One region of the Pseudomonas helleri genome, then DNA from elsewhere that is predicted to be linked to it. Evidence: predicted binding sites of a transcription regulator. Region 1 holds the regulator's gene; each other region holds the start of a gene.
What was found. Region 1 encodes sigma-54, which starts transcription at its own class of promoters, with help from an activator protein. Its sites were predicted from a motif close to ANTGGCATNNANNTTGCTNT; they were not measured.
Positions count from the first base shown of each region.

Region 1 (7,848 bases):
TCTGGCTGTTCGTGATTGCCATCATTGCGCACAACATCCCGGAAGGGATGGCGGTCGGGGTGTCAGCGGGTGGCGGCATGCCAGATGCTGACAGCCTTGCGATGGGCATTGCCTTGCAGGACGTCCCGGAGGGCCTGGTGATCGCGCTGGTACTGGCGGGTGCAGGCATGTCGCGGGTCAAGGCATTCTTGATCGGTGCGGCCTCCGGCCTGGTTGAGCCGGTCTTTGCGCTGCTGTGTGCCTGGCTGGTCAACCTGGCCGAAGTGTTATTGCCGTTTGGACTGGCGTTGGCGGCGGGTGCGATGTTGTTGGTGGTCACTCAAGAAGTGATCCCCGAATCGCGGCGCAACGGTCACGAAAAGCTCGCAAGCCTGGGCTTGTGCATCGGCTTTTGCCTGATGATGGTGATGGACACCGCACTGGGCTAACGCCCGCATTGATGCCCAAAAACCCGTAGGAGCGAGCTTGCCTCGCGATCTTTTGATCTTAAAAGATCGCGAGGCAAGCTCGCTCCTGTCAAACATAAAATAAGTAATTGATTCTAAAAGCTCTGTAGGAGCGAGCTTGCTCGCGATCTGTTGATCTTGATCTGGCTTTTGATCTGAGAGGCCCCGTTAAACCACGCTGGCCGAACGCAGGTTTTGCGCAGTGGGTAACCCGGCAGGACGCCGGGTTAGCCGCGACACGGCCAGGGATGGCCGATCGCGGCGGGCCCACGTAGCAAGGCCTGTGGTGAGGGCATGCCGAGCCTCAGCGAGGCACCGAGGGGTTGGGGCAAAAAGCGTTTGGTTACTTTGCGCTTTCAAAGTGACGCGCCGTAAGGGCGGAACCCTAAGTGGCCGTTGCCGCAGCAATTGATATGTACCCAAGAATATCGAGGTGGATGGTTTTACGGCTGCACGCAGCCGATCGCAGCCTTCGTACCTCGTCAGCGACTACAGTCGCCTGTTTGCTGCGCGACAGCGCGGCGTCGAAAACGGGGCGGCCCCTCTTATCAAACACAAAATAAGTAATTGATTCCTAAGGCCCTGTAGGAGCGAGCTTGCCTCGCGATCTTTTGATCTTGATTTGGCTTTTGATCTGAGAGCCGCAACACGGCCATGGATGGCCGATCGCGGCATGCCCACGGCGTAAGGCCGGAACCCTAAGTGGCCGTTGCCGCAGCAATGGATATGTACAAAAAATCAAGAGCCCCCTCACCCTAGCCCTCTCCCGAAGGAGAGGGAACCGATTGGGGGATGCTGAAGATATTCGGTGGCCTGTTTGCTGCGCGACAGCGCGCGGGGCGGCGGCCCCTACGGTACGCCGGGCTGTTCTTCACTCACCCTCATCGAAGTAGTTGTTGATGAGCTTGACCAGTGCGTCGAGCGCTTCCTGTTCCTGCTCGCCTTCCGTCTTCAAATGGATCTTGGTGCCTTTGCCGGCAGCGAGCATCATCATGGCCATGATGCTCTTGCCGTCGACCATGGATTCAGGGGTGCGACCCGCTCTTACCTGACACGGAAACTTCCCGGCGACGCCGACGAATTTTGCTGATGCCCGAGCGTGCAAGCCCAGTTTGTTGATGATTTCGATTTCCAGAGCAGGCATCGCGGGGTGGGTCCTTTCAAGTCAGGTCGCGGTGGCGAACCTGGACGTTCTTAAGAGTTTCTTGCAGGCATTTGCCAAGCCGCTCGGTCAGATACACCGAGCGGTGATGGCCGCCTGTGCAGCCGATAGCAATGGTCACATAAGCACGATTGCTGGCGGCAAAGCGGGGTAGCCATTTAAGCAGGTAGCTGGAGATGTCCTGAAACATCTCTTCCACATCCGGCTGTGCGGCGAGGTAATCCGCCACAGGTTGATCCAGGCCTGATTGCTCGCGCAGCTCCGGCTTCCAGTACGGGTTGGGCAGGCAGCGCACGTCAAACACCAGGTCAGCGTCTACCGGCATGCCGCGCTTGAAACCAAATGATTCAATCAGGAACGCTGTGCCCGGTTCGGGCTTGTTCAGCAGGCGCAACTTGATCGTATCGCGCAACTGATACAGGTTCAGATTGGTGGTATTGACGGTCAGGTCGGCGAGGTCGGCAATCGGCCCGAGCAAGTGGGTTTCATCGCGAATGGCCTCTGCCAGCGAGCGGCTTTCACTGCTCAGCGGGTGCCGACGACGGGTTTCCGAGAAGCGCTTGAGCAGGGTTTCTTCATCGGCATCCAGATACAGGACATCGCACTGGATATGCCGGTTGCGCACTTCCTCAAGCAATTGCGGAAAGCGCGACAGGTGACTCGGCAGGTTACGCGCATCAATCGAGACGGCGACCAGCGGTTGCGGTAATTCTGTGTGGATCAGTGCGCGTTCCGCCAGCTCAGGCAGCAAGCCGGCCGGCAGGTTGTCGATGCAATAAAAACCGTTGTCTTCGAGGACCGCGAGGGCTGTACTTTTTCCGGAGCCGGAGCGTCCGCTGACAATGACTAAGCGCATGATTAATGACCGTTCTGTACGTCCAGAACAACCTGATACAACGCTTCGTTGCTGGGTGCGCTGCGCAATCTATCACGCACGTCTTTGCGGTCGAGCATGCTGGCGATCTGCCGGAGCAGTTCCAGGTGCGCATCGGTAGCCGCTTGTGGCACCAGCAAAACGAACAAAAGGTCGACCGGTGCGCCATCGATGGCGTCGAAATCTATGGGGGCGTCCAGGTGCAGCAAGGCGCTGATGGGCGACTCGCAGCCAGCCAGACGGCAATGAGGTATTGCGATGCCGTTACCAAAACCGGTGGAACCCAGTTTTTCACGGGCGATCAGCGCCTCAAACACTTTTTGCGCGTCCAGATCAGGTACTTCCCGGCTGATCAGGTTGGCAACTTGTTCGAGTGCGCGCTTTTTACTGCCGCCCGGCGCGTTCACAACGGAACGGCCGGGGGTCAGGATAGTTTCAAGTCGAATCATGGTGATGGAGTATTAACGACCCGTTGCGCCCTGGAGCAGGCTTTGAGTCTTTTCCTTATGCTTTTTCAGTTGGCGATCAAGCTTCTCGTAGAGGCTGTCGATGGCGGCGTACATGTCTTCATTGACCGCGTTGCCGACAACTTCTCCGCCGGGAATATTGAGAGTGGCTTCGATTTTCTGTTGAAGCTTTTCAACAGAGAGGATCACCTGCACGTTGGTGATTTTGTCGTAGTGACGTTCCAGACGTGCGAGTTTGTCATTGATCGAGTCGCGCAGCGCTTGGGTGACTTCCAGATGTTGTCCACTGATGTTGACTTGCATACAGTTTCTCCTTCTGTTGCCATTGCATAAAGTGACAGGCCGAAGCGCCTGCCACTGAAACGCTGTGACCCGTACTTACATCAAACGCTTGCGTTCGCTCGAAGGCGCAATCCCAAGGGATTCGCGGTACTTGGCGACGGTCCGACGGGCCACCTGAATACCTTGTGCCTCCAGTAAACCAGCGATCTTGCTGTCACTCAACGGCTTTTTCTGATTTTCAGCGGCGACCAGTTTTTTGATGATCGCGCGGATCGCGGTGGACGAGCATTCACCGCCTTCCGAGGTGCTGACGTGGCTGGAAAAAAAGTACTTCAATTCATAAATACCGCGCGGGGTATGCATGAATTTTTGTGTGGTGACGCGCGAAATCGTTGATTCGTGCATGCCGACAGCTTCTGCGATGTCATGCAGTACCAGCGGCTTCATGGCCTCATCGCCATATTCCAGAAAGCCACGCTGATGCTCGACGATTTGGGTCGCCACTTTCATCAGCGTTTCATTGCGGCTCTGCAGGCTTTTGATAAACCAGCGGGCTTCTTGCAACTGGTTGCGCATGAAGGTGTTGTCGGCGCTGGTGTCGGCACGGCGCACGAAGCCTGCGTATTGCGGGTTGACCCGCAGGCGTGGCACCGACTCCTGGTTCAGCTCGACCAGCCAGCGGTCGTTATCCTTACGAACGATGACGTCAGGAACCACGTATTCCGCTTCGCTGGACTCGATCTGCGAACCCGGACGCGGGTTGAGGCTTTGCACCAGTTCAATGACCTGGCGCAGCTCGTCTTCTTTGAGCTTCATGCGCCGCATCAGCTGGCTGTAGTCACGCGCGCCCAGCAAGTCGATGTAGTCGGTGACCAGACGCTTGGCTTCGTTGATCCAGGGCGTCTTGGCGGGCAACTGGCGCAGTTGCAGCAGCAAGCACTCGCCCAGGTTGCGGGCGCCAATGCCGGCTGGCTCAAATTGTTGAATGCGGTGCAGGACGGCTTCGATCTCGTCGAGTTCGATATCGAGTTCCGGGTCAAAGGCTTCCAGAATCTCTTCGAGTGTTTCGTCGAGGTAGCCCTGGTTGTTGATGCAGTCGATAAGTGTCACGGCGATCAGGCGATCGGTGTCCGACATCGGTGCCAGGTTCAATTGCCACAACAGATGGCTTTGCAGGCTCTCACCGGCCGAGGTGCGGGTGGTGAAGTCCCACTCGTCATCATCGCTGCTGGGCAGGCTGCTGGCGCTGGTCTGGTAGATGTCTTCCCAGGCTGTGTCGACCGGCAGTTCGTTGGGAATACGCTCGCTCCAGTCGCCGTCTTCCAGGTTGTCCACGGTAGGGGCGGACTCTTGCTGGTAGGAAGGCTCCTGAATATCGCTATTGGGTTTTTGCTCGATGTTGTCAGCCAGAGGGTCCGAGTTGTCGAAGTCGTCGCCTTCTTCCTGGCGTTCGAGCATCGGATTGGATTCCAGGGCCTCCTGGATTTCCTGCTGAAGGTCCAGGGTCGACAGTTGGAGCAAACGGATGGCCTGTTGCAACTGAGGCGTCATCGTCAGCTGCTGGCCCATTCTCAAGACTAGCGATGGTTTCATGGCAGGGGCTTAACACCTTATTCGCCGGCGCGCATGGCGCCATCCACTACAGGGCGCGTGAGCGCCAAACTTAAGCAAATTATATGCCTGAAAGCGGGGCGTTTGCCTAGGGGGCATTTTTAATAAGTTTGTGCTAGGGCGGGTATTTGCGGGAGGGCGCCACTTGAAGGATTTGGCAGCATGGGCGGTTGCCTGATGCTTCAAATGGCGCTCAGGGTACAGCTTTAGAGGCGGAACTCGTGGCCCAGATACACTTCTCGCACCAACTTGTTGGCGAGAATTGTTTCAGCATCGCCTTCAGCGATCAATTGACCGTCGTTGACGATGTAGGCTGTTTCGCAAATGTCGAGCGTTTCACGGACGTTGTGGTCGGTGATCAGCACGCCAATGCCTTTGGCCTTGAGGTGGTGAATGATTTGCTTGATATCGCCCACCGAGATGGGGTCAACGCCTGCAAAAGGTTCATCGAGCAGGATGAACTTGGGGTTGGTCGCCAGGGCGCGGGCGATTTCAACACGGCGACGCTCACCGCCGGACAGGCTCATGCCGAGGTTGTCGCGAATGTGATTGATATGGAACTCCTGCAGCAGGCTTTCCAGCTCTTTACGGCGGCCAGCCTTGTCGAGCTCCTTGCGTGTCTCAAGAATCGCCATGATGTTATCGGCGACCGACAACTTGCGGAAGATCGACGCTTCTTGCGGCAGGTAGCCGATACCGGCGCGTGCGCGACCGTGCATGGGCTGGTGGCTGACGTCCAGATCGTCAATCAGTACACGGCCCTGATCGGCTTGTACCAGGCCGACGATCATGTAGAAGCAGGTGGTTTTACCCGCGCCGTTAGGCCCGAGCAATCCGACGATCTGCCCGCTGTCGATCGACAGGCTGACATCGCGTACCACTTGGCGACTCTTGTAGCTTTTAGCCAGATGCTGGGCTTTCAGGGTTGCCATTACTGGGCCTTCTGCTGGTCGGTTTTACTCTTTGGCTGGATCACCATGTCAATGCGTGGACGAGGCGCAGTGACGTTCGTGCCATTGGCCCGGCCGGCATTGGCGACTTGCTTCACGGTGTCGTAGACGATCTTCTCGCCTTCGGTCGTGTTGCCTTCGTTGATGACTTTAGCCTTGTCGATCAGCACGATGCGGTTTTGCGGCGCGTGATATTGAATCGTCACGGCGTACGCCTGAACCGGTTTCGGATCACCGACTTTTTGCAGTTGTTCGAAATACGCCAGATTGCCGACCGAGGTCACCACGTCAATATCGCCCGCTGCGGTGCGGGTAAGGGTGACGGTGTTACCGGTAATTTTCATGGACCCTTGGGTGATGATCACATCGCCCTTGTAAGTCGCAACGCCTTGCTTGTCATCCAGTTGGGCTTCGTCGGCCTGGATACGGATAGGCTGCTTGTTGTCATCCGGCAGAGCCCAGGCGCTCGCGCTTCCCAGTGCTGCGCTCAGGCTGAGCAATAAAGGGAGGGTTTTAACGAGACTCATACTGTCCTCTTACGTTGGACAGCAGGTCCATCCTGCCGTCTTTCAAATATGCTTTCATTCCCTTACCAGTCGTCACACCACCGGCGCCGTCGATTCTAACGTCTCGGTCGGTCTGCGCATATTCCTTCTGTGGGAATACAGTCATGCGGGTCGTGGTAATAATCGTAGTGCGGTTTTTATCGTCGGTGCGTGCAACGCGCACAGAATCGATGAGTTCGACCTGGGTACCGTCCGGGTTAACTTCGCCGCGCTCGCTCTGAACGTGCCACGGGAAGGGTGTACCGCGGAAAATTTGCATGTCTGGCTTGGTCATTAATGTGACTTCAGAAGCCTGCAAATGTTCGACCTTGTCTGATGTCAGCTCATATTGCAGTTTGCCGTCGGGCAAGAACTGCAGGCTGTGAGCATTGATTGCGTAATAGTCGATAGCGGTGTCATCGACAGGCGCAACAGGCTTGTCGAGAAAACGCTCCGGGCTGATATTCCAGTAGCCAACGGCCGCAAACAGAGCGGCAATGACTGCGAATAACAGAATGTTGCGAATCTTTTTACTCTGCATAAAACGCTCTATAAGTAGGCGGCGAGGGCTGCATCAAGGCGCCCTTGAGCGCGCAGGATCAGCTCGCAAAATTCGCGGGCGGCACCTTCGCCACCGCGTGCCTGGGTAGTGCCGTGGGCGTGCTCGCGAACAAAACCGGCAGCGTTGGCCACCGCCATGCCCAGGCCGACCCGGCGTATGACGGGCAGGTCGGGCAGGTCGTCGCCCAAATAGGCAACCTGTTCATAGCTTAGGCCGAGTTGGCCGAGAAGCTCGTCCAATACCACCAATTTATCTTCGCGCCCCTGATAGAGGTGCGGGATGCCCAGGTTTTGTGCGCGCCGTTCAACGACCGGGGTCTTGCGACCACTGATGATTGCGGTCTGCACACCGCCGGCCATCAACATCTTGATGCCTTGGCCGTCCAGGGTATTGAAGGTCTTGAATTCGCTGCCGTCTTCGAGGAAGTACAGGCGACCGTCGGTCAGTACGCCATCGACGTCAAAGACAGCAAGTTTGATGTGTTTGCCACGCTCAAGCAGATCGCTGGTCATTACATTACTCCTGCGCGCAGCAAGTCGTGCATGTTCAAGGCGCCCACCGGGCGGTCATCCTTGTCGACCACCACCAGCGCGCTGATCTTGTGGTCTTCCATGATTTTCAGGGCTTCGGCGGCCAGCATGTCGGCCTTGGCCGTTTTGCCGTGCGGCGTCATGACCGAGTCGATGGTTGCATTGCGAATATCGATTTCGCGGTCCAGGGTACGGCGCAAGTCGCCGTCAGTGAAGATCCCGGCCAGTCGCCCGTCTTCCTCAACGATAACGGTCATGCCAAGGCCTTTGCGGGTCATTTCCATCAAGGCGTCTTTAAGCAAGGTGCCGCGGACCACGTTTGGCAGTTCATCGCCGGAGTGCATCACGTTGTCGACTTTCAGCAGCAGGCGGCGGCCCAGGGCGCCACCCGGGTGCGAGAAGGCAAAGTCTTCTGCGGT
Region 1 is NZ_CP174501.1:4,557,626-4,565,473, reverse strand. Features, by position in the region: gene ACJJU9_RS20595 (ZIP family metal transporter) at 1-428, shown strand, start outside; gene ACJJU9_RS20590 (HPr family phosphocarrier protein) at 1,318-1,590, opposite strand; gene rapZ (RNase adapter RapZ) at 1,607-2,464, opposite strand; gene ptsN (PTS IIA-like nitrogen regulatory protein PtsN) at 2,467-2,931, opposite strand; gene hpf (ribosome hibernation-promoting factor, HPF/YfiA family) at 2,944-3,252, opposite strand; gene ACJJU9_RS20570 (RNA polymerase factor sigma-54) at 3,328-4,824, opposite strand; gene lptB (LPS export ABC transporter ATP-binding protein) at 5,049-5,774, opposite strand; gene lptA (lipopolysaccharide transport periplasmic protein LptA) at 5,774-6,319, opposite strand; gene lptC (LPS export ABC transporter periplasmic protein LptC) at 6,306-6,878, opposite strand; gene ACJJU9_RS20550 (HAD family hydrolase) at 6,887-7,411, opposite strand; gene ACJJU9_RS20545 (KpsF/GutQ family sugar-phosphate isomerase) at 7,411-7,848, opposite strand, start outside.

Region 2 (7,848 bases), 520 kb from region 1:
CGGTGCCGCCTACCGGTTGCAAGCCCTGCTCGTTGGTAAAGCTGGCCAAGGAGATCTGGCCAATGGCACGGCTCTGGTTGTTACTGAAGTTGGCGAACATCACGCCCGAGCCATCAATGGTCAGGTTGTTGATGTGGCCGGTCGCGTAGCCGTCCTGGGTAGGCGGGTTGCGGGCGGTGTCGGTATTGTACTGAGTGGTATTGGCCATGTTGATGGCAATCCCCTTCTCGTTGGCCCCCGCGCCATTGGACACCCACGCACCGTTCACGGTCGCGCCCGGCATCCAGTTACTGATGGTCAGCGTGCTGCTGACGATCGGGTCCCCACCGGCCACCGGGTTAGGCGTGGTCACACTGACCAGCCCGCCGCTGGAATCAAAGCTCATGGTCGAGGGCACGGGCGCTTTGGCGTTTTCGCCGGTGGCCACGCTGCCATCGGGGTTGCGGCCGTCAATCAGGGTGTAGGTGTTCCAGGTGTTGGAACCGGTCTTGACCATGTACTGATCCATCGGGTGCGGGTTGCCCTGGGTATCGTAAATGGTGGTGCTGAATTTTTTGCTGTAGGACGACGTTTCATTCGGGTCGAACGGCGTGGTGGTCTGATTGATCACGTCCGACGTGGAGTTCAGGTTGATCGTCGAGTCCACTTTGCTGCTGGCTTTAGGCGCCAGGTTCGAGGTGTCGATGCGCAGGTCGGTCAACACGCTGGTGTTGATCACGCCGTTGGCGTCCACGCCATAACCTTGCAGGCGCGCCGTGCCATTGGTGTTGGTCACGTAGCCGTCTTTGTCGGCCTTGAACGTACCGGCACGGGTGTAGCTCAGAGCGCCGTTGTCGCTCAGCACGAAGAAGCCGCTGCCTTCAATGCCCATGTCCAGCAGGTTGCCGGTGTTGTTGACCGCGCCCTGACCAAAGTTCTGCGACACGTTGGCCAGGTTGACGCCGCTGCCGATGGTCTTGCTGCCCACGCCCAGCTTGCTGGCAGAGTAGACGTCCGCGAATTCGGCACGCGAAGACTTGAAGCCCGTGGTGGCAACGTTGGCAATGTTGTTGCCGGTCACGTCGAGTTGTTTGTTGGCTGCATACAGGCCGCTAAGGCCGATATTGAATGACATATGTCTCTCCTTAAAGGCCTATCGTCTGGACTTTTGATATACCAATGCTGCCCAGCCCGGCGAGGTTGAGCATGATTTCGCCACCGGTCTTGCTCAGGGTCACGCTGTTGACCGTGGCTGGCAGGTAGGTGGTCAACGCCGTTGTACCGGCGTCAGTTTTGGTCGAGGCGCTGAAGGTGTAAGAGCCCTTCTCCAGCAGCTCGCCGTTGGCGTCTTTGCCGTCCCAGGTGAAGTCGACATTGCCGGCCTTCTGCACACCCATGTCGATGGTTCTGACCACTTCGCCGTCGGCATCCTTGATGGTGATGGTCGGCCGCGAGTCCGCGTCTTTGACCACCACAGTGCCGTTGAACGGCTTGCCGCTCGACGGGTCGACATAAGCTTCGCCGGTTTGCACGATCACCGAGCGACCCACCAGCGACGACGCTTGCAACGCTTGCGAAGACTGCAAGCCGCCCGACAACGAGGTCACGGTATCGTTGAGGGTGGTGATGCCTTCCAGGCTGCTGAACTGCGCCAACTGCGCGACGAACGCGGTGTTGTCCTGCGGGTCGAGCGGGTTCTGGTTTTTCAGTTGGGTCACCAGCAACTGCAAGAACGCATCCTTGCCCAGCGACTGGTTGCCGGTTACCGCCCGGGATGCCGCGCCCACGCTGGTGTCGGTGGTGGTGGTCCGGGCAGAGTTGGCGAGGATCTGATTGAGGGTCAAACCACTGGTGCTATCGGTCACGCTCATGAGTGTCGCCCCTTATCACTGACCGAGGGTCAGGACCTTCTGCATCATGGTTTTGGCGGTGTTCATCATTTCTGCGTTGGTCTGGAACGAACGGCTGGCAGAAATCATGTCGGCCATTTCTTCAACCACGTTGACGTTGGGGTAGTACACGTACCCTTTGGCGTCGGCAGCCGGATGGTTGGGTTCATAACGTGCTTGCAGCTCGCTCTGGTCTTCGACCACGCCCAACACTTGCACGCCCTGACCGGCAGCGTCCTGATTGTTGAACAGCGAGTCGCCGTTACCGCCCTGCGCGCCCTGGAACATGGTGGCGAACACCGGGTGCCGGGCGCGGTAGGTCTGATCGATGCTCGACGACACGGTTTCGGCGTTGGCGATGTTACTGGCGACGGTGTTCAGGCGGGTGGTCTGAGCGCTCATGCCGCTGCCGGCAATGTTGAAAACACTGGCTAGGGACATGACTTACTCTCCACGCAGGGCCGACATCAGCCCTTTGAATTTGCTGTTGAGCAGCGTAAAGCTGGCCTGAAAGTTGACCGCGTTTTCGGCGTAGTTCGACTGTTCGAGCTGAGCGTCCACGGTGTTCTGGTCGATGGAAGGCTGCATCGGCGTGCGGTACTGCAGCGATTCGTCGCCACTGCTCAGGCCTTGCGCTTCGATATGACGGCTGTTGGTCATGTTCAAGGCAAAGGTGCCGTTCTGGTTTTTATCGTTTTGTGCGGCAAGCACAGACGCAAAATCCAGATCCCGAGCCTTGTAGTTCGGGGTGTCGGCGTTGGCGATGTTGTTCGCCAATACTTCCGCGCGCTTGGCGCGAAAGCCCAGGGCTTGCTCATGGATACCGAGCGCTTTATCGAAGCTGATGCTCATGTCGGGAAACCTGTGTGGACTGGCCTGAGCGTGTACTTCAGGCATTGCATGACATGAACACAGCAAACCCCGTGCCAGTTTGCGCAGGGCCGTATTTCAAGGGGTTGCAGGGGGATGGAAAGCGGCAACGGCCCAAAAGCGGCAACGGATTTCCGCTGCCTGCCGCTTTTCTGCCGTCCAGAGTTGGATACACCTTCACTGTAGGAGCGAGCTTGCCTCGCGATCTTTTGATCTTTGCGTGAAGCCGCAGCATCGAGGCGCAGGGTTTTACGACTGCTGCGCAGCCGGACGTAGCCTCGCAAGGCTCGTCAACTGCTACAGGTGTAGGAGCGAGCTTGCTCGCGATCTTTTGATCTTTTAAAAGATCGCGAGGCAGCGTTTATTTCGCCTGGTAGATGATCCCAGGGCTGCACTGGACCATCTGGTAGTGGTCCGGCAAGCCGTTCAGCGCTTCGGAGGCACCTAAAAACAGGTAACCACCCGGCTTCAGGGTGCTGTGGATGCGCAGCAGGATGTCTTTTTTCACGTCGGCCGAAAAGTAGATCAATACGTTGCGGCAGAACACGACATCGAATTTGCCGAACCCGGCGTAGCTGTCCAGCAGGTTGAAGGGGCGGAACTCGACACGGCTTTTGATCGGCGCCTTGATCACCCAGCGGCCCGGGCCTTTGGGCTCGAAGTAACGCTGCAAACGCTCTTGCGACAAGCCGCGGCCGATGGCCAGGCTGTCGTATTCACCGCTTTTGCAGATGTTGAGCATCGTACTGGACAGTTCGGTGGCGACGATCTGCACACCCGCTTTCAATTGCCCAAGGTTGCTGCGCTCGAACTCATCAATCGCCATCGACAGTGAGTACGGCTCCTGCCCAGACGAGCATGCCGCCGACCAGATGCGCAGGCGCTGGCCCGGATGGGCCTTGATCAGCTCGGGCAGGACTTTGTTTTTCAGCACTTCAAAGGGATAGGTGTCGCGAAACCACAGGGTTTCGTTGGTGGTCATGGCATCGACCACCTGCTCGCGCAAGCCGCTGCGTGGCTGGCTCTGGATGCGCTGAATCAGCTCGCCCAGGGTTTTGATCCCCTGCTGCTCCATCAGTTTGTTAAGACGGCTGGAGACCAGGTATTGCTTGTTTTCACCGAGCAAAATGCCACAGGCTTTTTCCAGGAAGACCCGGAATTGTTCAAAATCCAAATTAGCCGTCGACAAGTGATCGTGCCTCTAAAAACCTATTGATCGCCATGGGCATCGCCCCTAGCTGTGATCTGCTGCCTTGATCCGGTCGACAACCCGGGATGCCAGGTCATCAGGGCGGAACTTGGCCAAAAAGTCATCCGCGCCGACTTTCTTGACCATCGCCTGATTGAAAACACCGGACAACGACGTATGCAGAATGATGTGCAAGTCTTTCATCCGCGGATCGTTACGGATCTCGGCGGTCAGGGTGTAGCCGTCCATTTCGGGCATTTCGATGTCCGAAATCATCATTAAAAACTCGTGCGCCGGGTCCTTGCCCTGATCGACCATTGCGCGCAGGTATTCCAGCGCCTGGCGCCCGTCATTGAGTGAAACCACCTCAACCCCGACCGATTGCAGGCAACGGGCAACCTGTTTGCGCGCCACCGACGAATCATCCACGGTCAGCACCCGCAACGACAGGGCTTTTTCCTGGGTCTCGACGTCCACCACACCGTGAGAGATGGTTTCCGGTGAGGGCGACACTTCAGCCAGCACTTTTTCAACGTCGATGATTTCGACTAACTGATCGTCCACTCGAGTCACAGCTGTCAAATAATGGTCACGCCCGGCGCCCTTGGGTGGCGGATGTATGGCTTCCCAGTTCATGTTGACGATGCGTTCAACCGCACCCACCAAAAACCCCTGAGTCTTGGTGTTGTATTCGGTGATGATCACAAACGGATTGCTGTGGTCTCTCAGAGCCCCCGCACCGGTGGCCATCGCCAGATCGAGAATCGGGATGGTTGCGCCGCGAATGCTGGCCACGCCGCACACCACCGGGTGGGATTTGGGCATCACCGTCAGTTTTGGGCATTGCAGCACCTCGCGGACTTTGAACACGTTGATCCCATAGAGCTGCGGCCCACCCAGACGAAACAGCAACAGTTCCAGGCGGTTTTGCCCGACCAGTTGAGTGCGCTGGTTAACCGCATCCATCACCCCAGCCATACTCAGCTCCTTTAAAAATCGTTAAGTTGCGACACGCTGCCCGGTAAACGGCACGGGCTTTGCTATTTATCCGCCATGAAGCCGAAAACGACAAAAACCTGCCACCGATCACGCTTTCAGCCCTTGCGTCGCTGCGCACTGCGCCTGCTCGCGGCCGGGTGCCTGCTGAGTGTAGGCACACCTGCCGGTGCCGACACATTTACCTCTTCTGACCAGCTTATCGGCGTGACCCAAGGGTTTCTTGAGTTCACCGTCGAAGACTATTTGGCCACGGGGCAAATTGAGGGCCGCTACGAGATCCAGGTCAATCAACTGGACCCGCGCGTGCGCCTGGCGCATTGCGACAAGGATTTGACAGCCACCCTCGAAAGCCCTGCCCAGCCCATGGGCCGCGTGACGGTCAGGGTACGCTGTGAAGGTAGCTCGCCGTGGACCATCTTTGTACCGGCACAGGTCAAGTTATTCCGAGATGTGGTCACGGTCACGCATCCACTCAAGCGCGGGGCGATTATCGACTATGGTGATGTGACCTTGCGCGAGCGCGATGTCGGCCTGATCAGCCAGGGGTATCTCACCGCCGTGGAGTTGGCGGTGGGGCAAAAACTGCTGCGCCCGGTGGTCTCCGACCAGGTGCTGACACTCACGCACCTGGAGCAGGCCGCGACAGTGCGCAAGGGTGACCACGTGATTATCAGTGCCCGCAGTGGCACATTAAGTGTCAAAATGCCCGGCGAAGCGCTGTCCGATGGTGGCCTCAGCGAGCAGATCCGGGTTAAAAACCTGAATTCAAACCGGATCATCAAGGCCCGCGTGACGGCGCCTGGTCAGGTTGAAGTCGCGTTGTAGAGCGTTTGGCGTGTTTCTCTCAGCCGGCGTTGACGCAGATCAGTACAGCAATGTGTGAAGCTATGATTAATCGGGCCTAAAGTTTTCTCGGGTTTGGCCGAAAACAAGGCAAGCGTCCAAATACCCAGAGGTTTTTCGTTATGGTTATCGACTTTAGTCGTCTCAACAGCGCCCCGCCCCTGCCCGGCAGCACGCGCAGCAACGCCAACCAGGAAGCAGGCAGCGCCACGCAAGCGGCCCCTGCAGCCAAAACCGCTGAAAACACCGGCACCGAAGCCGCGAGCGGTGAATCTGTGCACCTGAGCCCGCAAGCTCAACAGTTGCAGAAAGTCAGCGATTCGCTGCGTGATCAGCCAGTGGTCAACAAAGAACGTGTGGCCGCGTTGAAACAAGCCATTGCCGAGGGCAGTTACACCGTCGACAGCAACAAGGTCGCCAGCAAACTGCTGAATATCGAAGCCGAGCGCTAGGCCCAGGGCCGGTGCCAGGCTTTTGGACGCCTAATTCCTAGAGCCCGACATGCACGACGAGAATCTGCTGCAACTGATCAATGACGACCTGGCACCTGCCGAGCAACTGCTGGGCCTGTTGCAGGACGAATCTGTCGCCCTCAAGGGGCGCGACATGGTGCTGCTGGAAAACATTCTGGCGCGCAAGCATTCATTGGTTATCTTGCTTGAGCAGCATGGCCGCAAACGCAGCGAAATCCTTGCCAGCCTCGGCTTGGCGACCAATCGCAGCGGCCTCGAAAGCCTTGCCAGCCACTCAAGCGTGGGCGATCAGTTGCTCAGCCAAAGCGACTTGCTGAACCAGTTGCTGGCTCAGTGCCACGCCGCCAACCAGGCGAACGGCCAGTCGATCCAGACCCAACAGGCGATCACCGCCAACCAACTGCGCATCCTCCACGGCGGCGAAACGCCCTCGCTGTATGACGCGCGCGGCACCACCTCGCTCCTCAACAAACACCGCGCTTACAGCCAGGCCTGAGCCTGCACTATCTACACCCGCAGCATGATGGCAGAATGCCCTTTTTTGCGTGTTGCCGTTTTTTGTCTGGAGATTGACGACCCGTGCTAGATGCCCAAGATGCTCCGCAACCGCCCAAGGTGCTGACGACGCCGATGGAGATCGCCTCAAATTTGCGGATGCTGCAAGAGAGCCATGACCCGCTGATCATCACCTTCAACGACCGTACCCAACGTTTTCAGAGCTACATGGTGGACGTAGACCGTGACAACCAGCTTATGACCCTGGACGAGATGGTCCCACGGGACGGCGAGCGTTTTCTGGCGGCGGGCATTCCTTTTCGGGTCGAAGGTTTCCATGACGGCGTGCGCATTGCCTGGGAATGCAACACCCCGCTGAGCATCGACGACAGCGGCTCGCACCGTTGCTATCACGGCGCGCTGCCCAAAGAAGTGATCTACCACCAGCGCCGCAATGCGTTCCGCGCCGCCCTGAAACTGGCGCACCTGGTGGACGTCAACGTGGCGGGCGACAAGCTCGGCAAAGCGATCAAGGGCAAATTGCTGGACGTGTCAGCCACCGGCTGCAAATTGCGTTTTGAGGGTGATATCAGCGAGCTCATCCAGCTGGGCCAGGTGTACGAGCGCTTCAGCGCCGCCCTGCCCTTCGGCCACATGACCACCCCGGTCGAGTTGCGCCACCTGTACTTCGAAGAGCGCCTGAACATCACCTTTGCCGGCATGCGCTTTCACAACATCAGCGGCGCGGTTCAGCGCCAGGTCGAGCGTTTTGTCTACCAGTTGCAGCGCGATGCCCGCCGGTTCGACAAGGATGACGATTTTTACTGAGTGCCCGGCCTGATCTTGCTCGCGATCTTTTGATGTTTAAAAGATCGCGAGGCAAGCTCGCTCCTACAGTTTGGGGTCAGCCTCGGGGCCGCCGAATTCCGGGGCTATTTCTGGCTCAATTTCAGGCTCGACCCCTTCGACCATTTGCTCCTGCACCACCTGCTCATCGACCCGTGGGTCAAGCGCTGCGGCCAAGGGCGAGGTGGACATGCTGTCGGGCATGGCAACGTGTTGCAGCGGTGCGTCGTCGACCTGGTGCAAATTGGTGACCGCGTTCGGGCGA
Region 2 is NZ_CP174501.1:4,039,167-4,047,014, forward strand. Features, by position in the region: gene flgE (flagellar hook protein FlgE) at 1-1,114, opposite strand, end outside; gene flgD (flagellar hook assembly protein FlgD) at 1,125-1,850, opposite strand; gene flgC (flagellar basal body rod protein FlgC) at 1,866-2,309, opposite strand; gene flgB (flagellar basal body rod protein FlgB) at 2,313-2,720, opposite strand; gene cheR (protein-glutamate O-methyltransferase CheR) at 3,100-3,927, opposite strand; gene ACJJU9_RS18245 (chemotaxis protein CheV) at 3,973-4,905, opposite strand; gene flgA (flagellar basal body P-ring formation chaperone FlgA) at 4,981-5,751, shown strand; gene flgM (flagellar biosynthesis anti-sigma factor FlgM) at 5,892-6,221, shown strand; gene ACJJU9_RS18260 (flagella synthesis protein FlgN) at 6,271-6,738, shown strand; gene ACJJU9_RS18265 (flagellar brake protein) at 6,873-7,565, shown strand; gene ACJJU9_RS18270 (MFS transporter) at 7,629-7,848, opposite strand, start outside.
Region 2: the regulator sigma-54 is predicted to act here: its motif matches at 2,780-2,799, upstream of flgB (flagellar basal body rod protein FlgB).

Region 3 (7,848 bases), 690 kb from region 1:
CCATCAGGTCCTTGGGGATCGCCGCCATGTTCAACGCAATAAAGGGCGAAGCCGCCCGCGGGCTGTGGCGATGCAGGGCGTGGGCCACCAGCTCTTTACCGGTGCCGGACTCGCCGTTGATCAGCACGGTGATGTTGGAGTGGCTGAGGCGACCAATGGCGCGAAACACCTCCTGCATCGCCGGCGCTTCGCCAATGATCTCGGGGGTGGGGGCCGCTGCGGGTGCCACGGCCAGGCCTTGTTGCTCCTGGGCGTGCTGGTTGGCACGCTTGACCAGCGACACGGCCTCGTCAACGTCAAACGGCTTGGGCAGGTATTCAAACGCGCCGCCCTGATAAGAGGCGACAGCGCTGTCCAGGTCGGAATGAGCGGTCATGATGATCACGGGCAGGCGCGGGTGCTGTGCGCGGATCTTGGCCAGCAGGTCGAGGCCGCTGGCGCCCGGCATGCGGATGTCAGAAATGATCACGTCCGGCTGCTGGCGAGCCAGACGGCTCATTACCCCATCGGCGCTGTCGAAGCTCTGCGTGGTCATGCCTTCCTGTTGCAAGGCTTTTTCCAGGACCCAACGGATTGAACGGTCGTCGTCGACGATCCACACGGTTTCACTTCGGCTCATGTCGATGCGGCTCCTTGTTCCAGTGGTAGAAAGATCGAGAAGAGTGTGTGGCCGGGCTGGCTTTCACACTCGATCAATCCCTGGTGCTGACTAATGATGTTCTGGGTGATGGCAAGACCCAGCCCGGTGCCATCCGGGCGTCCGCTGACCATCGGAAAGAAGAGGGTGTCTTGCAGCTCAGGCGGGATGCCCGGACCGTTGTCGATGATTTCAATTTTGGTCACCAGCCGGTGGCGCACATGGCCGATGGTGAACTGGCGCATGGCCCGGGTACGCAAGGTGATGCGGCCCAAACGCAGCTCGTTTTGAGCGCTGATAGCCTGCATCGCGTTGCGCACAATATTGAGCACGGCCTGGATCATTTGTTCACGGTCGATCAACAGGTCAGGCAGGCTCGGGTCGTAATCGCGCACCAGGGTGATGTCGCCCTGGGTCTCGGCTTCGACCAGATTGCACACGCGTTCGAGCACTTCGTGCACGTTGGTCATGGCCAGCGACGGCAGCTTGTTGGAGCCCAGCATGCGGTCCACCAGATTACGCAAGCGGTCGGCTTCTTCGATGATGACGTTGGTGTAGTCGCGCAGGTTTTCATCGGGCAACTGGCGCGCCAACAACTGTGCCGCGCCGCGAATGCCGCCCAGCGGGTTTTTGATTTCGTGAGCCAGACCGCGCACCAGCATCTTGCTGGTTTCTTGCTTGGACAACTGCGCTTCCTCTTTGGTGATGCGCAGCAGCCGGTCCCTTGGGTGCACTTCGAGCAGCAGCATGGTGCCTGCGGTGCTCAAGATTGGCGTGACCGCGTAATCGACGGTCAGGGTCTGGCCGGTGGCAGAGGTCAGCAGCGCTTCTCGTTTGGTAAACGGGTGCGCTTGCTCAACCGCCAGACGCAGCGATTGCAGGGCCTCGGTGGTCTCGGTGAACAGTTCGCTGATGAATTGCCCATGGCTGCGCTGCCCGCTGATGGCCAGCAGCATTTCCGCCGCCGGGTTCATGTACTCAAGACGCAGAGCGTCATTGAGCAACAACGTGGCGGTGGTCAGGTTGTCGAGTAACAGTCGGTGCAGGGCATCACTGATGGTCATGGGCCGATCCCGGATTGCGTGCGCGGGTGAGGCGCTGGTGCAAGGAAAATGCAAAAAACAAACCAAGGCTCCGAAAAGAAGCGCTAATTGCCTGAAATAAGGACTTGGAGGCCGTCTGGATCGCGTACCGGCTCGGTCAATGAGGCTTTTTGAACCAAAGTGGGCTGGTAACGGCGTCATCGTGCAGCTCTTGCACCAATATAGTGCAACTTGGCTGAATAGATTCAGTTTCTCTCAAAAGCGCCGATGTTCGGGTTTGCGGGGGGAGGCGGCGGGGGTGTGGCAGTTGGAAAACGATGGGCGGGTTCTTGCTCGGGCAGCAGGTGTTGTGGGTTGTCGACGGGGATAATCGCTACGGCAGGTTGGCGGTTAAGGGGTGCCAGTGTCATCGGTGTGTTGTTGGACGGCTCATGAGGTGTGTTGCTGAAGTGAGTCGTGCCGTGATCGTCGAGGTGTTTGTACACCTGCGCGCTCGCGGGCAGCGCGAGCACGCAGAGGCTTATAAAAAAGTAGCGCACCAATCGATTACTGTGACAGAGGCATGCCCTTACCGCCCGCATAGAACACGATCAGCTCAACGGGCTGGTTACCGCTGGTTCCACGATGTTCTGTTTGCACCACTTCGGGCAACACCTGGCCGGGCTTGAGCAACAGTTTGTGTTTGCCGTCCCGGGTTTCTACAAATAGTTCGCCCGACAGCACGTAAGCCACGTTGGGCATGGGGTGCGTGTGCCAACCGAGTGCAGTGTTGGCCGGGATGATGATTTTGAGAACGGTGATTTCAGGTGGGCCAAGAGGATAGGGGGCGTAAGGTGCACCATCCCAGGATTCACTGGTTTTGATCAATTGCTCGACTGTGACGCCAGGGGTTTTGCTGGTGCATCCCAATAACGTCAGGCAGGCCAGTGATAGCAGCAGGGCTTTTATTTTAAGAGTGAGCGTCATGTCGGCGTCCGTAGGGTGAGTTGCCTCAAACTACAGATCGCGCTCTAAAGTGGCTGTCAGGCGCAGGAGATATGTTCTGCGAGTTTGCGCGTATTACCGTAAGACGTTTCGCATAAAAAAGGCCTCCCGAAGGAGGCCTTTCACATCACGCCGCTAGCGCGGGTGAGTCTGGATTAGCAGCTGTAGTACAGCTCGTATTCCAGTGGGTGTACGAAGGTACGTACTTTGATTTCTTCTTCGCTTTTCAGGGCGATGTAAGCGTCGATGAAGTCGTCGCTGAAAACGCCGCCTTTGGTCAGGAACGCACGACCTTTGTCCAGCTCTTCCAGGGCTTCTTTCAGGCTGCCGCACACTTGTGGGATCTGCTTGGCTTCTTCTGGCGGCAGGTCATACAGGTTTTTGTCAGCGGCATCGCCAGGGTGGATCTTGTTCTGGATGCCGTCCAGGCCAGCCATCAGCAGTGCGGCGAAGCACAGGTACGGGTTGGCAGCCGGGTCCGGGAAACGTGCTTCGATACGGCGAGCCTTAGGGCTGGACACGTAAGGAATACGGATCGAAGCGGAGCGGTTACGCGCCGAGTAAGCCAGCATTACTGGGGCTTCGAAGCCTGGAACCAGACGCTTGTAAGAGTTGGTTGCCGGGTTGGTGAAGCCGTTCAGGGCCTTACCGTGCTTGATGATGCCGCCGATGAAGTACAGAGCGGTGTCGGACAGGCCGGCATAGCCTTCGCCTGCGAAGGTGTTCTTGCCATCTTTCCAGATGGACATGTGAACGTGCATGCCCGAACCGTTATCGCCATACAGAGGCTTAGGCATGAAGGTCGCGGTGCGGCCGTATGCATCGGCAACGTTGTGCACGACGTATTTCAGGGTCTGGGTTTCGTCGGCTTTCTTCACCAGGGTGTTGAACTTGACGCCGATTTCGTTCTGGCCGGCAGTCGCCACTTCGTGGTGGTGAACTTCAACGGTCAGGCCCATTTCTTCCAGTGCGCTGCACATGGAGGTACGGATTTCGTGGTCGTGGTCGAACGGTGGCACCGGGAAGTAGCCGCCTTTAACGCCTGGACGGTGACCTTTGTTGCCGCCTTCGACGTCCTGGTCGGACATCCACGAACCTTGCTCGGAGTAGATTTTGAACATCGAGCCGGAAATGTCCGACTTGAATTTAACCGAGTCAAAGATGAAGAACTCTGGCTCCGGGCCAGCGAATACGGTGTCGCCGATGCCGGTCGCTTTCAGGTGCTCTTCAGCGCGTTTGGCGATTGCACGCGGGTCACGGTCGTAACCCTGCATGCTCGAAGGTTCGATGATGTCGCACACCAGGATCAGCGTAGGTTGCTCGGTGAACGGGTCCAGAACAGCCGTGCTGTCGTCTGGCAGCAGGATCATGTCGGACGCTTCGATGCCTTTCCAGCCAGCAATGGAGGAACCGTCGAACATTTTGCCGTCGGTGAAGAAGTCTTCGTCCAACGCATCACGGGCCGGCATGGTCACGTGATGTTGTGTGCCCTTGGTGTCAGTGAAGCGCAGATCAATCCATTTAACGTCATGATCTTTGATGAGTTGAACCGACTTCGACATAGTGTCCTCCGGGGTGGCTTAGGGCTGGTAGTGGAGTAGCCCTTTAAATGTGGTTGATGCCGGCGCGAATACTCGGCCAAGGCAACCTGCCTCACAAGGGAGCAAATTGCATGCCAGTGCCCCGACTTGCCCCAATCTCAAGCAGGGCAGCCCACAAGACTACGGATTCACGGCCCTAATCGCACTCAAATGAAGCGAAATAAGTGCTTTATGAACCATTTTGGTGCGATGAAAACCGTTTGTACGATAACTGGTTAAACCTTGAGCAATTTCCGCTATAATCCGCGCCCCCCTTTTTTGGCAGGCTGCTCGCGCGCTGTTTTCATGAAACTAATTGTTAAAGTCTTCCCCGAGATCACTATCAAGAGCCGCCCGGTTCGGATGCGTTTCGTCCGTCAATTGGCTAAAAACATCCGTGCTGTGCTCCGCGATCTGGACCCGGCCGTGGTAGTGACAGGCGTGTGGGACAACATTGAGTTGCAAACCCGTGTGAGCGACCCCAAAGCCTTGAAGGAGATGACCGAGCGCCTGAGCTGCATGCCGGGCATCGCGCACTTCCTGCAAGTCGACGAGTACCCGCTGGGCGACTTCGATGACATCGTTGAGAAGTGCAAACTGCACTACGGCGATGTACTGGCCGGCAAAATCTTTTCAGTGCGTTGCAAACGCGGCGGCAAGCACCCATTTACCTCGATGGAAGTCGAGAAATACGTCGGCAGCAAGCTGCGACGTGAATGCGGCGCGGCCGGTATTGACCTGAAAAAGCCGGAAATCGAAGTCCGTTTCGAAATTCGCGACCAACGGTTGTTTGTGATTCACAGCCAGCACGACAGCATTGGCGGTTTCCCGCTGGGCTCGCTGGAGCAGACCCTGGTGTTGATGTCCGGTGGTTTCGACTCCACCGTGGCGGCTTACCAGATCATGCGTCGCGGCCTGATGAGCCACTTCTGCTTCTTCAACCTCGGCGGGCGTGCCCACGAATTGGGCGTGATGGAAGTCGCGCACTACATTTGGAAGAAGTACGGCAGCTCGCAGCGCGTGCTGTTTGTGAGCGTTCCGTTTGAAGAAGTGCTGGGTGAAATTCTCGGCAAAGTCGACAACAGTCATATGGGCGTCATTTTGAAGCGTATGATGTTGCGCGCTGCGTCCCGTATTGCGGACCGCCTCGAAATTGATGCACTGGTCACCGGTGAAGCGATTTCCCAGGTGTCCAGCCAGACCTTGCCTAACCTGTCGGTGATCGACTGCGTGACCGACAAGCTGGTTTTGCGCCCGCTGATCGCCAGCCACAAGCAAGACATCATTGATCAGGCGAACGAGATCGGCACTGCCGATTTTGCCAAGCACATGCCTGAATATTGCGGGGTGATTTCGGTCAACCCCAAGACCCACGCCAAGCGTCCGCGTGTGGAGTACGAAGAACAACAGTTTGATATGGCCGTGCTTGAGCGTGCGCTTGAGCGGGCCAAACTGGTGCCGATCGATCGGGTGATCGACGAATTGGGCCAGGACTTGCAAGTCGAAGAGGTCAGCGAAGTGCTGGCGGGCCAGATCGTCATCGACATCCGTCACCCGGATGCCCAAGAGGATCAACCGCTGGAACTGGCTGGCATCGAAGTACAAGCGTTGCCGTTCTATGCATTGAACAGCCGCTTCAAGGAACTGGATGAAACACGTCAGTACCTGTTGTATTGCGACAAAGGCGTGATGAGTCGCCTGCATGCTCACCATTTGCTCAGTGAGGGACATGCCAATGTGCGCGTTTATCGACCGAGCTAAGAGCCCGGGGCTGTTTGCCTGTGGCCTGCGTCACCGGCCCCCCGACGCCACCGTCAAGTTGTAACGGCAAGGCCTGACTCTACTGTTAATCGCTGCCACGACCTGTCAGCACACCGAATCCTCTGATCGAGATACACAAGTGATCGAAAATCTACGTAACATCGCCATCATCGCCCACGTTGACCATGGTAAAACCACCTTGGTAGACAAACTCTTGCGCCAATCCGGCACTCTGGAGCGCGGCGAGCTCAACGACGAGCGCGTGATGGACTCCAACGACCAGGAGAAAGAGCGCGGTATTACCATTCTGGCGAAAAACACCGCCATCAACTGGAACGGCTACCACATCAACATCGTGGACACCCCGGGCCACGCCGACTTCGGCGGTGAAGTAGAACGCGTAATGTCGATGGTTGACTCCGTTCTGCTGCTGGTTGACGCTCAAGACGGCCCTATGCCGCAAACCCGTTTCGTGACCAAAAAGGCCTTCGAAGCCGGCCTGCGTCCAATCGTGGTTATCAACAAGGTTGACCGTCCGGGCGCGCGTCCTGATTGGGTTCTGGACCAGATCTTCGATCTGTTCGACAACCTGGGTGCTACCGAAGAACAGCTGGACTTCAAAGTGGTTTACGCCTCTGCCCTGAACGGTATTGCTGGTCTTGACCACACCGACATGGCTGAAGACATGACCCCGCTGTACCAGTCGATCGTCGACAACGTACCTGCGCCAGCTGTAGACCGTGACGGTCCGTTCCAGATGCAAATCTCGGCACTGGACTACAACAGCTTCCTGGGCATTATCGGTGTTGGCCGTATCGCTCGTGGTCGCGTCAAGCCGAACACTCCGGTTGTAGCGATCGACGCTGACGGCAAGCGCCGCAACGGTCGTATCCTGAAGCTGATGGGTCACCACGGTCTGCACCGTGTAGACGTTGAAGAAGCTGCAGCAGGCGACATCGTTTGCATCAGCGGTATGGACTCGCTGTTCATCTCCGACACCTTGTGCGACCCGCTGAACGTTGAAGCGATGAAGCCGTTGACCGTTGACGAGCCAACCGTTTCCATGACCTTCCAGGTAAACGACTCGCCATTCTGCGGTAAAGAAGGCAAGTTCGTGACTTCCCGTAACATCAAGGAACGTCTGGACAAAGAGCTGCTGTACAACGTTGCTCTGCGCGTTGAAGAAGGCGACTCGGCTGACAAGTTCAAGGTTTCTGGCCGTGGTGAGCTGCACCTGTCGGTACTGATCGAAACCATGCGTCGTGAAGGCTTCGAAATGGGCGTTGGTCGTCCAGAAGTGATCATCCGTCTGGTTGACGGCGTGAAGCACGAACCGTTCGAAAACGTCACCATCGACCTGCCAGAAGAATCTCAGGGCAAGGTGATGGAAGAGATGGGTCTGCGTAAAGGCGACCTGACCAACATGGTGCCGGATGGTAAAGGCCGTGTTCGTCTGGAATACAACATCCCTGCTCGTGGTCTGATCGGTTTCCGTAACCAGTTCCTGACCCTGACCAACGGTGCTGGCATCCTGACCTCGATCTTCGACCGTTACGACGTGATGAAGTCGGGCCAAATGTCTGGCCGTCAGAACGGCGTTCTGGTTTCGGTTGAAACTGGCAAGGCACTGACCTACTCCCTGGAAACTCTGCAAGCACGCGGCAAGCTGTTTGTTGAGCACGGTCAAGAGATCTACAACGGTCAAATCGTTGGTCTGAACAGCCGTGACACCGACATGGGCGTTAACCCTACCAAGGGTAAGAAGCTCGACAACATGCGTGCTTCGGGTAAAGACGAAACCATCGCTCTGGTTCCGCCTGTTCGCTTCACTCTGGAACAAGCA
Region 3 is NZ_CP174501.1:5,245,653-5,253,500, reverse strand. Features, by position in the region: gene ntrC (nitrogen regulation protein NR(I)) at 1-619, opposite strand, end outside; gene glnL (nitrogen regulation protein NR(II)) at 616-1,701, opposite strand; gene ACJJU9_RS23580 (DUF4124 domain-containing protein) at 1,926-2,261, opposite strand; gene ACJJU9_RS23575 (cupin domain-containing protein) at 2,227-2,646, opposite strand; gene glnA (type I glutamate--ammonia ligase) at 2,820-4,226, opposite strand; gene thiI (tRNA uracil 4-sulfurtransferase ThiI) at 4,551-6,005, shown strand; gene typA (translational GTPase TypA) at 6,145-7,848, shown strand, end outside.
Region 3: the regulator sigma-54 is predicted to act here: its motif matches at 4,325-4,344, upstream of glnA (type I glutamate--ammonia ligase).